One region of the Mesobacillus sp. MER 48 genome, then DNA from elsewhere that is predicted to be linked to it. Evidence: a T-box and tRNA genes for the amino acid it is inferred to sense, from the RefSeq annotation. Region 1 holds a T-box; the other holds one or more tRNA genes.
What was found. The T-box of region 1 lies ahead of serS (serine--tRNA ligase). A T-box ahead of a tRNA ligase gene usually reads a tRNA of that ligase, here a tRNA-Ser.
Positions count from the first base shown of each region.

Region 2: it has a tRNA-Ser gene. The T-box ahead of serS (serine--tRNA ligase) is inferred to sense a tRNA for this amino acid. The anticodon was not compared.

Region 1 covers NZ_JAMAUR010000018.1:8,784-16,219, forward strand. Annotated here, with positions in the region: gene M3593_RS23395 (hypothetical protein) at 104-289, shown strand; gene serS (serine--tRNA ligase) at 326-1,606, opposite strand; T-box leader at 1,673-1,888, opposite strand; gene pdxT (pyridoxal 5'-phosphate synthase glutaminase subunit PdxT) at 1,941-2,531, opposite strand; gene pdxS (pyridoxal 5'-phosphate synthase lyase subunit PdxS) at 2,543-3,424, opposite strand; gene M3593_RS23415 (serine hydrolase) at 3,580-4,884, opposite strand; gene guaB (IMP dehydrogenase) at 5,181-6,647, opposite strand; gene M3593_RS23425 (YaaC family protein) at 6,759-7,436, shown strand, end outside.
Region 2 covers NZ_JAMAUR010000019.1:1,226-10,364, forward strand. Annotated here, with positions in the region: gene M3593_RS23430 (glycogen/starch/alpha-glucan phosphorylase) at 1-1,309, opposite strand, end outside; gene glgA (glycogen synthase GlgA) at 1,299-2,750, opposite strand; gene M3593_RS23440 (GlgC family sugar phosphate nucleotidyltransferase) at 2,747-3,775, opposite strand; gene M3593_RS23445 (glucose-1-phosphate adenylyltransferase) at 3,799-4,947, opposite strand; gene glgB (1,4-alpha-glucan branching protein GlgB) at 4,865-6,823, opposite strand; tRNA gene M3593_RS23455 (tRNA-Glu) at 7,787-7,858, opposite strand; tRNA gene M3593_RS23460 (tRNA-Ser) at 7,862-7,952, opposite strand; tRNA gene M3593_RS23465 (tRNA-Asn) at 7,957-8,031, opposite strand; tRNA gene M3593_RS23470 (tRNA-Ile) at 8,045-8,118, opposite strand; tRNA gene M3593_RS23475 (tRNA-Gly) at 8,124-8,197, opposite strand; tRNA gene M3593_RS23480 (tRNA-His) at 8,212-8,284, opposite strand; tRNA gene M3593_RS23485 (tRNA-Phe) at 8,324-8,396, opposite strand; tRNA gene M3593_RS23490 (tRNA-Asp) at 8,426-8,501, opposite strand; tRNA gene M3593_RS23495 (tRNA-Met) at 8,505-8,578, opposite strand; tRNA gene M3593_RS23500 (tRNA-Ser) at 8,599-8,691, opposite strand; tRNA gene M3593_RS23505 (tRNA-Ile) at 8,711-8,787, opposite strand; tRNA gene M3593_RS23510 (tRNA-Met) at 8,827-8,903, opposite strand; tRNA gene M3593_RS23515 (tRNA-Ala) at 8,926-9,001, opposite strand; tRNA gene M3593_RS23520 (tRNA-Pro) at 9,017-9,093, opposite strand.

The sequences.
Region 1 (7,436 bases):
AGTCAACAATTCTTTAAAAGTTTTTTTGGGCAGGAATGAATCCTGCCCAAAAGAAAAGCGGAAACGCCTTGGTCAGCTCCGACAAGCGCTGGAGGGCCGACCAGTGAAGTCGTTCTTTGACTTCATTGGACGGACCGAAATCGAAATGTATAGCCGACTGCCCAGAAACGCAGAAACTGGAGACTCCGACAAAGAAGCGCTTTTTGCTTCTGCCGGCGGAGTTGAAGTTTCGGAGTTTTTAGGAGGCGAAACTGGACAAGCAACTCGAGGAGCTAGGCGTTGGATCTAGACACTAATCAAAGTTTAAACCGCTTATTAATGAAACTTATTCAGGAGCAATAACTTCCCTATTGCCCATGTATGGACGCAGTGCTTCTGGAATGATGACACTTCCATCAGCCTGCTGGTAGTTCTCGAGAATCGCGGCAACTGTACGGCCAATCGCAAGGCCTGATCCGTTCAAGGTATGCACATGTTCAGGCTTTGCCTTAGGCTCGCGGCGGAACCGGATATTCGCACGTCTTGCCTGGAAGCTTTCAAAGTTACTGCAAGAAGAGATTTCCCTATACGTGCCGTAGCTTGGAATCCAGACTTCGATATCATACTTCTTAGCAGCAGTAAAGCCGAGGTCAGCAGAGCACATGCTCAAAACGCGGTATGGCAGGCCTAACAGCTGAAGCACCTTTTCGGCGTGTCCAGTCAGCTTTTCCAGCTCGTCATAAGAGTCTTCAGGCTTAACAAACTTCACCAACTCCACTTTGTTGAACTGATGCTGGCGGATCAAACCGCGTGTATCTCGTCCGGCGGATCCTGCCTCAGAACGGAAACATGCACTGTATGCTGCATAATTGACTGGCAGCTCTTCACCGCTCAGGATCTCGTCACGGTGCATATTCGTGACAGGCACCTCGGCTGTCGGGATCAGGAAGTAATCTTCGCTCTCGATGCGGAATGCATCCTCTTCAAACTTAGGCAGCTGTCCTGTTCCTGTCATGCTTGCGCGGTTGACCATGTACGGAGGAAGGATTTCCTTGTAGCCATGCTCATCCACATGCAGGTCAAGCATGAAGCTCATCAATGCGCGCTCAAGGCGTGCGCCTAAGCCTTTGTAAAAGACAAAACGGCTGCCTGTTACTTTTCCTGCACGTTCAAAATCAAGGATTTTCAGATGGTCTGCGATTTCCCAGTGCGGCTTAGCTTCAAATTCAAAGTCACGGACTTCGCCCCATTTGCGAATTTCCACGTTATCGTCTTCTGTTTCGCCAACCGGAACACTTTCATGCGGGATATTCGGAATGCTAAGCATCAATGCCTCGAGCTCTTCCTCGACCTCACGCAATTGATCATCCAGCACCTTGATTTTGTCGCCTACTTCACGCATTTCCGCAATCAGGTGGTCTGCATCCTGCTTTTCACGCTTAAGCTGCGCAACCTGCTGGGATACTTCATTCCTCCTGCTCTTCAGCTGTTCAGCTTCAAGGATCAATTCCCTGCGCTTGACATCCAGGTCCTCAAACTTTCCAAAATCAGTCAAGTCTTCGCCACGGTGCTGAAGCTTCTGTTTTACTTCTTCAAAATTCGCCCTTAAATACTTTACGTCTAACACTGCGAATCCCTCCCTTTTTGATATGCAGTAAAAAGCTTTTGATAAAATAAAAAACTCCCGTCCCCAAAAAGGGACGAGAGTTAACCCGCGTTGCCACCCTAGTTGAAGGCAAAAATGCCTTCCACTCATAAAATAACGGTTTTTACCGAGAGTATTTACTGGCCATATGGCGTTCCATACTCTGCTCGAGGGCGGATTCGTTTGTTCCAGACACCGGTTTGCACCAACCACCGGTTCTCTTCGGAATGGAAACAAGCTACTATTCCCTCTCATCGCTTTTACTATCGAATTTTAATTCATAATTTACTACAATTATGTTCAGCATGCAAGCAGTTTATGCAAAATTTTTACTCTTAGACTCTTCTACCATTTTAACAAAGTAATTCATGAGCCGAAAATCATCTGTCAATTCCGGATGGAAGGAACAGCCGAGGAATTGACCATCACGGGCAGCGACAATCCTGTCATTATGCTTTGCAAGCACTTCGACATTCTCACCCGCTTCCACGATATGAGGAGCCCGGATGAATACGGCGGAAAAATTGTCAGCCACTCCGGAAATATCGATATCTGCTTCAAAACTCTCACGCTGGCGCCCGAACGAGTTGCGTTCCACTTTCACATCCATGACACCGATATGCGGTTCATCATAGCCAACCAGGTCGTTCGACAGCAAGATCAATCCTGCGCAGGTCCCGAACATTGGCTTGCCATCTGCAGCGAATTTTTTCAACTCGTCCATGAATCCATACTTATCAATCAGACGGCGAATGGCCGTGCTTTCTCCGCCTGGAATGATCAATCCGTCTATCTCTTCCAGCTGACCGGGACGTTTAACAACTACGCCCTCTGCCCCAGAAGCCTCGATTGCCCATATATGCTCACGGACAGCCCCTTGAAGGCCTAGTACTCCGATTTTCACCATATTGATACTCCTTACCAGCCGCGATCCTGCATGCGGGCTTCAGGGGCCAATGATGAAATCTCCATGCCCTTCATCGGGATGCCAAGGCCTTTCGAAATGTTCGCAATCAATTCATAATCCTGATAATGTGTCGTTGCTTCGACAATTGCCTTTGCAAACTTCGCTGGATTATCAGATTTGAAGATACCAGATCCAACAAATACTCCATCAGCACCAAGCTGCATCATCAATGCTGCATCTGCGGGCGTTGCTACGCCTCCTGCTGCAAAGTTGACGACCGGGAGACGTCCAAGCTCCTTGATTTCAAGAAGAAGCTCATATGGCGCTCCAAGAAGCTTAGCTTCTGTCATAAGCTCATCAATATCCATTGCGACTACTTTGCGAACCTGTGCGTTCACCTTGCGGATATGGCGAACAGCTTCAACGATGTTTCCAGTGCCTGGCTCACCCTTTGTACGAAGCATGGATGCTCCCTCGCCAATCCTTCTGGCTGCTTCGCCAAGATCGCGGCATCCGCAGACAAACGGAACTGTGTAATCTCTTTTATTCAGGTGGTACTCCTCATCTGCCGGAGTCAAAACTTCACTTTCATCGATATAATCAACGCCCATTGCTTCTAGCACACGTGCTTCTACAATATGTCCAATCCTTGCTTTTGCCATAACGGGAATCGTGACAGCACCCATCACTTCTTCAACGATTCTCGGGTCAGCCATTCTTGCTACACCGCCAGCTGCACGGATATCTGAAGGAACACGCTCAAGTGCCATTACGGCAACCGCACCTGCTTCTTCAGCAATCTTTGCCTGCTCGGCATTGACAACATCCATAATGACGCCGCCCTTTTGCATTTCTGCCATACCACGTTTAACACGATCAGTACCTGTCCTCATTCTTACTCCCCCTTGTCCCTTTTAAGGGATTACTATGTAAAGCAAATACAAATAACTGGATATTCGGACTTTTTTAGTCGGAATTACAGCTACCCCTATTGAAAATAAACAATAAAAAAGGTTTCCTGTCAAGACAGGAAACCTTTGATTATTCATTAAAACCAACCTTTTACCGTATCAGCAACGCCGCCAAACAGGTCTCCAAAGAACCCGCCGATTCCACGCATTGTAAGCACGAACCAGTTTGCTTTTTCCACGCTTTCAGCAGCAACGACTGGAACCTGAATTTCTTTTTGGCCATCTTCAGTCAGGAAGCTGATCTTTTCATCTTGGGTATTCTTAACAGTCATATAGCCGACTTGTTCGCCTTTTTTGATTGGAGCAGTCAGCTCACCATCTTTGTTAAGCTTCTTTTTATCCAGAACGAGCACTGGCTTATATTGATCTTTTTCGCCATTTCTGATTACCATGGAGATCGCCTTTTTTGACTGGATCTTCACGCTGTCTTCCTTGCCCTTCGTTACCGGAAGAGTTTTCTTGCCTTTCACCTGATAATTCTTTTTCACAAGCTCTTCTTCTGTAAAATTACTGAAAGCAAAATCAAGGATTTTACGAGTCTCAGCAAAACGGCTGTCCTTAGAGTCCGCCTTCATCACAACAGAGATGACTCTCTGGCCATTCTTCATCGCAGTAGCAGTAAAACCATAGCCAGCAAAATCAGTAGAACCCGTCTTCAGGCCATCGACACCCTCGTATTGATAAATAAGGCCTGGAAGCATCCAGTTAAAGTTCTTGTACTCACGGCCATCACGGAATTTCAATGCAGGCATACTTGCTGTTTCCAAAACCTCTGGGTAATCCTTCAATAGTCGGTAGGCAAGCTTGGCCATTGAACGTGCAGACATGACATTTTCTTCATCAGGATTGCCTGCAGGATGCTGGCCTAATAGATCCTTATTGTTCAAGCCTGAGGAGTTGACGAATTTATAATCCTTCAAGCCTAACTCGGCTGCTTTTTTGTTCATTTTTTCAACATGGTTTTTCTCAGTTCCAGAAAGAACCTCAGCAAGTGCAACCGTTGCTGCATTTCCGGAATGGATCGCCATCGCTTCATATAATTCTTTTACCGTATAATCTTCACCTTGGGTCAAGCCAACATTTGAAAGGCCAGGTGCAGCTGACAGCTTGTGGACATACTCGTTGATCTTGACCTTCTGATCCCACTTCAGCTTTCCTTCTTTGACCGCTTCAAGAACCATATATTCTGTCATCATCTTGGACATGGAAGCCACACCAAGGACAACATCGGAATTTTTCTCATATAATACTCTTCCAGTTTCCGCATCTACCAGCATAGCTGCTTCGGCATCAATGCCGAGTTGACCCTCTGCTGCTTCAGCTTCCATTGAAAATCCTGAAAACATTGTTGTGATCGTTAGAATGAATGCTGCAAAAAACATTGAAAGCTGTTTCTGTTTACGATTCAAGACGAATTTCCCTCCATAATTTTGAAATAATCTATAAAACTTGCATTTTTTTCTACCCTTTAAAAAATCACACCCGTATAGTTTACCATAAAAAAAACGAAAAAAATAGACAGAGAATAGTCACTCTGTCTATTGTAAAATCAGGAAAAAACAGACCCGAAACAGGATAAAAGTCTTAGTCCCTGTCTGTTTTTCCTTTATTTAATTTTCTTTTTCGTAAACTTGCTGCTTATACAACGTAAGTAAAACCTGATTTTCCAGGCTTTGAATTATGACATGGAATAGTTTGGAGCTTCCTTCGTGATCTGGACGTCATGCGGGTGGCTCTCTCTCAAACCTGCGCCCGTCATTCTTACGAATTGAGCATTTTCCCTTAATTCTTGAAGGTTTGCCGTTCCGCAGTATCCCATGCCCGAACGGATGCCGCCGATCAGCTGATAGATTGTGTCTGTAAGGGGTCCTTTGTAAGGAATTCTTCCTTCAATGCCCTCTGGAACAAACTTCTTGTTGTCTTCCTGGAAGTAACGATCCTTCGATCCTTTTTCCATCGCAGCAACTGAACCCATACCACGGTACACTTTGAAGCGTCTTCCCTGGTAGATTTCAGTTTCACCTGGACTCTCAGTGACACCAGCCAGCAAGCTTCCAAGCATGACTGCATGCCCTCCGGCGGCTAGTGCTTTCACGATATCTCCGGAGTATTTGATGCCTCCATCGGCAATGATTGCCTTGCCATGCTTGCGTGCTTCTGTCGCACAATCATACACAGCTGTAATTTGCGGCACACCTACACCGGCAACGACTCGCGTAGTACAGATCGAACCAGGTCCAATGCCAACCTTCACGATATCTGCCCCAGCCTCAATCAGATCTTTTGTCGCTTCTGCTGTCGCGACATTTCCGGCGATAATATTAAGTTCTGGGTAGGCTTCACGGATTTGTTTTACTGTTTCAATTACACCCTTCGAATGCCCATGCGCTGTATCAACAACAATGACATCCACATGTGATTTCACCAGCATCTCAACACGCTTCATCGTATCGGCTGTTACCCCGACTGCGGCTCCGCATAATAATCGGCCTTTGTTATCCTTCGAAGAATTCGGGAACTCAATCACTTTTTCGATATCCTTAATGGTGATGAGGCCTTTCAAAACACCTTCGTCATTTACTAGTGGGAGTTTTTCAATCTTATGGCGCTGAAGGATTTGTTCTGCTTCCTGAAGGGTTGTACCTACAGAAGCAGTCACCAGATTCGTTTTAGTCATGACTTCCTCAATTTTAATGGAGTAATCCTGGATAAAACGCATATCACGATTCGTAATGATTCCAACAAGTTTTTGCTCTTCTTTGTTATTGACAATCGGAACACCGGAAATGCGATATTTCCCCATCAGATGTTCAGCATCATATACTTGATGCTCTGGGGTTAAAAAGAAAGGATCAGTGATGACACCACTTTCAGAGCGCTTTACCTTATCAACCTGATCTGCCTGGGCTTCAATGGACATGTTTTTATGGATGATGCCCAGACCCCCCTGCCTTGCGATGGAAATCGCCAATTCAGCTTCTGTTACTGTATCCATGCCGGCACTGATGATCGGAATATTCAATCCCAGTGTCTCTGTCAGGCTGACCTTGAGGCTGACATCCTTTGGTAAAACCTCCGATTTAGCTGGCACCAATAGTACATCATCAAACGTTAATCCTTCTTTTACAAACTTACTTTCCCACATAGTAAATGCCCCCCTTTAAGAAAATATTATTTGTAGGTTATCAATTGGTTAAAATACTGTCAAGGACGTTGTTATTAGTTAGATTTTTCAGTTAACTTGGAGGTTTTTTATGTGTCTTTGCCTTATAAAGATTGGAATAGCTATACACTCTTCTTTTCAGCCGAATATTCACAAGATTTTCTAAAAAAATGTTACCGGAAAATCAATCTCGAGCAGCCTGACCTGAAGAGCTTTGAAAACTGCTATCCCTTTATGTATTATCTCGAACATGGGAAGCTTTATTATGAACAGGCAGAAAAATCGCCGCTGGCCATCCAGCCCATTTTGCTTTTCTATGGACTTGTCCATCTTATCAAAGCATGCATCCTGACAGTTGAACCAGATTACCCTGAGACGACTTCCGTTCTTGCTCACGGTGTTTCGACAAGAAAGCGTAAAAAGCAACAATATCGATTCTTGGATGATGAGGTGAAATTCCAAAAGAATGGCCTATTTTCGCTTATGGCTGAAAAGATGTTCCACATGAAACAATTGGAAGGAGAAAAAGCAACAATGGGTGACGTGATGGAACGGATTCCTGAACTCTCTGGCATCTATGCATCACTAAGAGGGAAGCAAAATTTTGAAAAGCTGCAATCTGAACAGGATTCACTTTACTCCCTGCCTATGTCCATATTGGATCACTTTCATATGACTGAAAATCGTTTCAAGGAATTCTTTCAACTTAAGTCATCCATTCCCGTATCTTTCAAAGAAAAAAGTAATGGCAATCTCAAGTTCGAGGCTAAC
Region 2 (9,139 bases), on a different contig from region 1:
ATAAGTTCATTTCCCGATTTTTCAAGATATCCGTATGGAGCTTCGCCACTCCATTAATGCTGTGACTGCCGACAATCGCAAGCGGGGCCATCCTGACCTCGCCATGGGCAATGATTGCCATGGATTCAACCCTGCCCCAATCGTCAGGATATTGCTCCCATACCACTTTACAGAAACGCTCGTTTATCTCTTCGACGATCATGTATATACGCGGCAGCAGCGGCTGGAATATCCTGATCGGCCAGCGTTCAAGCGCCTCTGCCAGGGTCGTATGGTTTGTATAGGAAAGTGTCTGGACAGTAATATGCCACGCATCCTCCCAGCCAAGTCCCTCTTCATCCATCAGGATCCTCATCAATTCAGGTACCGCGATCGCAGGATGTGTATCATTGATGTGGATGCTCACATAGTCATGGAACTCTAGCAAGCTCTTATTCTTCTTTTTAAACGACTTCACAATCGCCTTCAGGCTCGCCGCGACAAGGAAATATTGCTGCTTCAGCCGAAGGATTTTACCTTCATCATGAGTATCGTCCGGATATAAAAACTCTGAAACCGACTCAGTATCCTTCTTATACTTAAAAATATCGGCATTTGCCGGGAATCTTGATGGTTCAGCATTCCAAAGACGCAGGGTATTTACTGTCTGGGTCTGGTAGCCGATGACAGGAAGATCATAAGGAACAGCCATGATGGTCTCCGCGTTCAGATGCCTGAAAACAAGCCGGCCATTTTCCATTCTGCTCTCAATCTCTCCCCAAAAAGGTACTTCCACTGCATCATCAGTCTTGCGCACCTCCCAGACATGGCCGTGCCTTAGCCATTGCTCCGGAAGTTCAACTTGATAGCCATCAACGATCTTCTGCTCAAACAAGCCATGCTTATAGCGGATTCCGCAGCCATGTCCAGGCAAATCAAGCGATGCAAGGGAATCGAGGAAGCAGGCGGCAAGACGGCCAAGGCCTCCATTGCCAAGACCGGCATCCGCCTCAATTTCCTCCAATTGATCAAGCTCGATCCCCAGGTCCCTGAGTCCCTTGCACACAACCTCTTCAACACCCAAATTGATCAGATTGTGCCTGAGCAGACGCCCCAGCAGGAATTCAATCGACAGGTAATACACCTGTTTTTTCGCGCCAGCACGATATAATTCATTCGTTTTGATCCAATCAGAACTCACATGCTCCCTGATCATATGCCCGAGAGTCTGGAACTGCTCCCGGCTCGTGCTTTCTTCAAAGCTGGTTCCAAACATCATCTCGAGTTTTTTCAAGAAAGCGGTTTTGAATTTGGGAACACTAGAAAACATGCGATTCACTCCTTGAGATGAGATCGGAATACAAGTCTTTGTACTGTCTTGCCGACTGCGCCCAGCTATAGTCTGTTTCCATCGCCTTTGCCATCAGCTGCAGCCACTTTTCTCGCTTACGGTAAAATGACAGTGCCCGTTCAATCGTAAAGAGCATGTCATGGGCATTGAAATTGGCAAAAGTAAAACCATTGCCGTCCCCGTTGAATTCATTATAAGGCTGGACCGTATCATTCAGCCCGCCCGTCTCCCTGGCAACCGGGATCGATCCATAACGCATTGCAATCATCTGGCTCAATCCGCAAGGCTCGAACTTTGATGGCATCAGGAATAAATCCGATCCTGCATACACCTGGTGTGCCAGATTTTCATCAAAACCGATATATACGCCACATTGGTCAGGATACTGCGCAGCCATTTCCCTGAAGAATTGCTCAAACTCAGGGTCACCGGTGCCAAGAACAACGAGCTGCAATCCAGTTGCCATTATTTCATGGAAGACTTCCCTGACCAAATCAAGGCCTTTTTGTTTCGTCAGCCTTGTGATCATCGCAACAACCGGAACATCATCATTAACCGGCAGGCCAAAGCTTCGCTGTACCTGCAGTTTGTTGATCACTCTTCTTTCTAGTCCCCATACCCCGAAATTGGCAGCCAGGCCAGGATCGCTTTCAGGGTCATAAGCATCATGATCGATCCCGTTTACGATCCCGGAAAGATCCTCATTTCTTTTTCTCAGGATTCCATCTAGTTTTTCACCAAAATACTCAGTCTGGATTTCGTCTTTGTAAGTAGGGCTGACGGTTGTGATATGATCTGATGAAATCAATGCGGCTTTCATGAAATTGGCCATCCCGTAAAATTCCAGCTGTTCCTCATTGAAATAAGAACTGTCAATCTGCAGCAGGTCACCCAGCACTTCCCGAGGGAAAATCCCCTGGAATTGGAGATTATGAATCGTGAATACCGACCGGATCAATCCATAACCCGGACGCTTATAATACTCTGTCCGCAGCAAGAAAGGAATCATTCCGGTATGCCAGTCATGGCAATGGATCACGTCAGGATAAAACTCGCTTTCGGCGATGAACTCGAGCACCGCCCTGCTAAAAAAGGAAAAACGCTCCCCATCATCATAATGCCCATAAAGACTATCCCGCTTGAAGTAATATTCATTGTCCACAAAATAGAAGGTGACACCATCATGTTCAAGAGCTTCAATGCCGCAATATTGCGAGCGCCAACCCAATTGCACAGTAAACTCTTTCACTTTCTTCATTTCAGAGCGGAATTTCTCAGGAATCAATCCGTATTTCGGTAAAATCACCCTGACATCCGTTCCTAATTTTTCCAGTTCCTTCGGAAGTGATCCTGCTACATCTGCCAGGCCTCCTGACTTGATGAAAGGAACACATTCCGATACTGCGAATAATACCTTCACGAGCTGCTCCCCACTCCCTGTACTGCTCCTTTACGGATGACAGCAGGCGAGTCTGCTGGCGCTGTAATCACGGTTCCTGCCTCGATTCTTGCATCCTTATCTACTATTACAGAGTCCAATATACAATTCTCCTTAATCTGCGTCTTTTGCATGATGATACAATTGCGGATCACTGTACCCTTCCCAATTTTCACACCTCTTCCGATGATGCTGTTTTCAACGGTCCCCTCAATCAGCCCGCCATTGGCGACCATTGAATTCCGGACCGATGCATCCACATCATAGCGGGTTGGAGGCTCATCTTTCACCTTTGTTAAAATAGGGCGTTCTTTAGGGAATAACTCCTTCCAAACCTCAGGCTTCAGCAAATCCATGCTCACACTGAAATATTTAGCGATGGTATCCACCATCACTGCATAGCCTTCATAGTCGTAATAACAAAGCTGGAATTGACTGCTGGTATCCCTGGCAGCATCCCTCATATTCGAATATCCTGTTTCATTCCTTGTCATGATCAAATCCATCAGCAGGGTTTTTTTCACAAGATAAATTCCTAGCGACCTTCCATTCTTCTGAACTTCTGTAATGTCACAACCGGATTCGATATGCCAGTCAAGCAACGGCTGGAAATCCATATTGAAAACCGTATAGGAATTCGCTATCAGCGCATAATCCTGCGTACTCCGTTCAAAATAATCAATGTTATCGGCAAAGTGATCCAATGTTCCGATTCCCGTATAATTTTTATTCAGATTAGATGCCGGGAAGAAAAACAATCCATCCCTTTTTCGGTTGAGGTCCCAATTCCTTCCTGAACCTAAATGGTCCATCAGCGACCGGTACTGGTATTTCGGAAAAATCGCCACGCTCTCGATTCCCGAATTAACCATGTTTGAAAGGATAAAATCTATCAGCCTGTATCGCCCGCCAAAGGGAATCGCCGCCACCGACCGATGCAGGGACAGTTCCTGGAGATCTTCGTGAACGGTTGTCGCATCTATTACTCCCAATAATCGTTTGTTCATTTCTATTTCCTCCCGAAGTCGGCTCAATTGGATTGCAATTCACCGATTGTTTCTTCCGATACTAATGTAATTTCATTGCAGCTACCATCTGGCCTGATGATTGTACCATCAGGGACATATACGCCTGGCGACACAATCGCCTTCTCAATCACGCAATTATGGCCGATGACAGCATCTGGCATAATGACCGTTTCCTTGACAACCGCTCCTTTTTTAACCGTCACACCCTGGAATACGACCGTTTTGGAAACTTCTCCTTCAATCTTGCAGCCCTCATTGACAAGGGATTCCGAAACTTCCCCCTCTGGGCAAATATATTGCGGCGGCTGATTCGGGTTCACGGAATAAATCCGCCATGACTGATCAAATAGGTTCAGTGCACAATCTTTATCCAATAAATCCATATTCGCTTCCCACAGGCTCTGAACAGTACCAACATCCTTCCAGTAACCTTTAAAAGGATAGGCAAATAACTTCATATTTTCTTCGATCAGCAGCGGAATGATATCCTTGCCAAAATCATGGCTGGATTCTGGGTTCTGGTCATCTCTTATCAGATATTCCCTTAAAACACTCCATTTAAAAATATAAATTCCCATCGAAGCCAGATTATTTTTAGCGACATCCGGTTTTTCTTCAAATTCAGTAATTCTCAGCTCAGAATCCGTATTCATGATCCCGAAACGATTGGTTTCTTCCCAAGGCACCTCTATGACCGAAATGGTCACATCAGCCCCTTTTTCAACATGATAGTTGAGCATCAATTCATAATTCATTTTATAAATATGGTCACCCGAAAGAATCAAAACATATTCAGGATCATACTGATCAAGATAATTCAGGTTCTGAAAAATCGCACTTGCCGTGCCTGAATACCATTTAACCTCGGAACTCTCAGCATAAGGCGGGAGCACCGTCACACCTCCATCCTTTCTGTCGAGGTCCCATGCACTGCCTATGCCGATATAGGAGTTAAGCAATAACGGCTGATACTGCGTCAATACACCGACTGTATGGATGCCCGAGTTTGTGCAGTTACTTAATGGAAAGTCGATGATTCGATACTTGCCGCCAAAAGGGACAGCTGGTTTAGCGAGATTCTTTGTCAGTGAGTGCAGACGGCTTCCTTTTCCTCCTGCCAATAGCATTGCCACGCATTTCTTCTTTTGCATGATTGTTTCTCCCCTTTCTTTTAATAACAGGACGTAAAACTGAGATTCCGAATGGAGAAATACTCATCTCTATAGAATATGGCCTTCCATGGAAAGCTATTTCCTTTGCTTTTCGCACTTTTTTATTCAACACGCCTGAACCCCCGAAAACCTCGGCATCGCTATTTAAAATTTCCCGATATTCCCCGGGCTTCGGGACACCAATCCGATAGTCACGGTAAACTTTCTCGGTAAAATTGCAGACGATGACAAGCAGATCTTCCGGATTCTGCCCTTTACGGATAAAAGAGAAAACCGACTGGTCACGATTATCCGCGTCAATCCACTCAAAACCTTCATAGCTCTGGTCAATCTCATACAGTGGCTTTGAACGCTTATAGAGTTTGATCAGCTCTTTTGTGTAATGGTTCATTTTTTCATGCATTTCATACCCGAACAGATTCCAGTCAAGCTGTTCTTTGTCCTTCCACTCCGAAAACTGGCCGAATTCGGTTCCCATGAAGGTCAGCTTCTTTCCAGGATGCGCGACCATGAATCCAAGCAATAGCCGCAGCTGCGCAAATTTTTGCCAATAATCGCCCGGCATCTTGTCGAGAAGAGACTTCTTTCCATGCACCACCTCATCATGTGAAAAAGGCAGCACAAAATTCTCTGAAAAAGCATAAAGCAGGGAGAACGTAACCTTATCATGTATATGCTTCCTGTTATGGCTTTCTTCCTCCATATACTTCAATGTGTCGTTCATCCACCCCATGTTCCACTTGTATGTAAAACCCAGTCCGCCATACTCCACGGGAGCCGTCACCTGCGGCCAGTCGGTCGAATCCTCCGCGACCATCAAAGCTCCAGGTTCAAACTCTTTCACTGCTTTATTCAATTTCTTTAAAAACTCCACCCCGTACGGATTGGCTGCATTGACTGAATTAGGCCAATAAATGATGTTCGCAACCGCATCGACCCTGAAGCCATCAATATGATATTTCTCCAGCCAGAAAATCGCACTCGAGATCAGGAAGCTCTGGACCTCTGTTTTTCCCAAGTCAAAATTGGCTGTTCCCCAAACCAGGTTCTCCCGGTCACTCTCACGCTGGTATTCAAAAACATAACTGCCATCAAACTGGTACAGCCCATGGGCATCCTTGCAAAAATGGCCAGGAATCCAGTCAAGGATAACCCCAATGCCGTTTTGATGGCACATATCCACGAAATACATAAATTCATGTGGTGTTCCATAACGGCTTGTAACAGAAAAATAACCTGTGGATTGATAGCCCCAGGACATGTCGAGCGGATGCTCAGTTAAAGGCAATAGCTCAATATGTGTGTATCCATGTGAAAGAATATAAGGAATCAGCTCATCTGCAAGCTCACGATATGTAAGGAACGATCCATCATCATGCTTTTTCCAGGAACCCACATGCAGTTCATAGATGAACACAGGCTCATCGAGCGTGCTCCGCCCCTCCCTCTTCTGCAGCCACTTCTGATCACCCCATTTGTACCCATCAAGGGAATAAACAACCGAAGCGGTATTTGGCCTCTCTTCCGAGAAGAAAGCAAACGGATCAGCTTTAAGCTTCTTACCCCCGCCAGCTGTAAAAATCTCATATTTATAAATAGCTCCAGTCAGATCACCCTCTAAGGCAAGCTGCCAGACACCTTCCTTATTCACTTTATGAAACTTATGATTCTCTCCATACCAATGATTAAAATCACCAACAAGCTTTACTTCAAGCGCATTTGGAGCCCACACACAAAATCGAGTATATGTTTCGGTTCCTCGATTCATGACATGCGCACCAAATAAATTATGACTCTGATACAAATTCCCTTCATGGAACAGATGCAATTCAAACTCTGTTGGATTAATTACCAATGCCCTCCACCTGCCTTTGTAAAAACGAATAAAACTTCCTATTTGAGTAGTATTCTAGTTACCATAAAAAATTCCTTGTAAACATTTTCTTAATTTTTCGACAATAATACTTAGTAAAGCCGGTAATTCGACAAAAGCCCGAAAATGGTAGCGCTTTAATGTACTAAATCTTCCAATTACGCGAAATTTGGAGAACGAAAGTTGAAAGTGAATAATGATTTTTTGAGAGGGTTGGTTGAATTTATTAGGTTTGGCAAAGAGTTGGTGATTAAAAATATTTTTCAGTTGATAGCGTTTTCATATGGAAATGATGGAATAGTGATTAGGACTGAGGGGGGTTACGTAGACTTCCTACTGAATACAGCAATACTATTAAGTGGTCGTGTAAAGCCATTGAGGTTGATTGTATGATCTGTTTTTTACGAAGTTTATGCGGTTGAATTCTCATTGGCTCGGATATTGGAGGAACACATCACTCGTCACTAGTTTATGTGACCGTTTTTCTCTTTCTTCCTAAAACCGGGAATATATCTCTCGATATGTGCCTCGTTTTTTATTACTGCCTATAACCGGGAACATATCTCTTCTTTATCTGCTCCGTTTTTCTCCTTCACCCTATAACCGGGAACATATCTCTTCTTTATGTGCTCCGTTTTTCTCTTTCACCCAGAAACCGGGAACATACCTCTTCCTTTTGTGACCCGTTTTTCTCTTTCACCAAGCAACCGAGCACATATCTCCCCTAAAGTGATCAGTTTTTCCTTTTCAATCCTTTACCCTGGCATAAATCCATAATCGTCGCTTCTATGTACTCTGTTTTGATAGTGCGTGCAGCCTGCTGTATTGTTTAAACAACATCTTGGAAAAAAGCAGACAAGTTGGAAGAGAACACCTGGTTCCTCTGGAGGAAAAAATTTTAAGAACAAAAAAAGCTGTTAGCACAATTGCTAACAGCTTTCCTTATGACCCCTACGGGATTCGAACCCGTGTTACCGCCGTGAAAGGGCGGTGTCTTAACCGCTTGACCAAGGGGCCTTATGGCGGAGAAGGAGGGATTTGAACCCTCGCGCCGGTTACCCGACCTACACCCTTAGCAGGGGCGCCTCTTCAGCCTCTTGAGTACTTCCCCATAATGGCTCCGCAGGTAGGATTCGAACCTACGACCGCTCGGTTAACAGCCGAGTGCTCTACCACTGAGCTACTGCGGAATAATATAAAAAATGGGCCTAAGTGGACTCGAACCACCGACCTCACGCTTATCAGGCGTGCGCTCTAACCAGCTGAGCTATAGGCCCATATATGGAGCGGGTGATGGGAATCGAACCCACTACATCAGCTTGGAAGGCTGAGGTTTTACCAGTAAACTACACCCGCATATTAAGAAAAGGGGCGACTGATGGGAATCGAACCCACGAATGTCGGAACCACAATCCGATGCGTTAACCACTTCGCCACAATCGCCATATCTCAATCATATATAATTAATTAAATTAAATAAGGTGGCTCAGGACGGAATCGAACCGCCGACACAAGGATTTTCAGTCCTTTGCTCTACCGACTGAGCTACTGAGCCACTATAATAGTGTATCTAAAAAATAAAAATGGCGGTCCCGACCGGGATCGAACCGGCGATCTCCTGCGTGACAGGCAGGCATGTTAACCGCTACACCACGGGACCAGATTGCGGGGGCAGGATTTGAACCTGCGACCTTCGGGTTATGAGCCCGACGAGCTACCGGACTGCTCCACCCCGCGACAATATTAATAAAAAACTATGGAGGAGGTAGAGGGATTCGAACCCCCGCGCGGTGTTACCCGCCTGTCGGTTTTCAAGACCGATCCCTTCAGCCAGACTTGGGTATACCTCCGTATTCAAAACAAGTAAAATGGTGGACCTTGTAGGACTCGAACCTACGACCGGACGGTTATGAGCCGTCTGCTCTAACCAGCTGAGCTAAAGGTCCAGGATATCCTAGATTGAATAGGTTCAACCAGATTAAATTTGGTAGCGGCGGAGGGGATCGAACCCCCGACCTTACGGGTATGAACCGTACGCTCTAGCCAGCTGAGCTACACCGCCAAATTATTTTATTAAGATATAATGGTGGAGCCTAGCGGGATCGAACCGCTGACCTCCTGCGTGCAAGGCAGGCGCTCTCCCAGCTGAGCTAAGGCCCCATATAATATAAAGCATGGTCGGGAAGACAGGATTCGAACCTGCGACCCCTTGGTCCCAAACCAAGTGCTCTACCAAGCTGAGCTACTCCCCGATAAAGAGAAAATATAATGGCGCGCCCGAAAGGAGTCGAACCCATA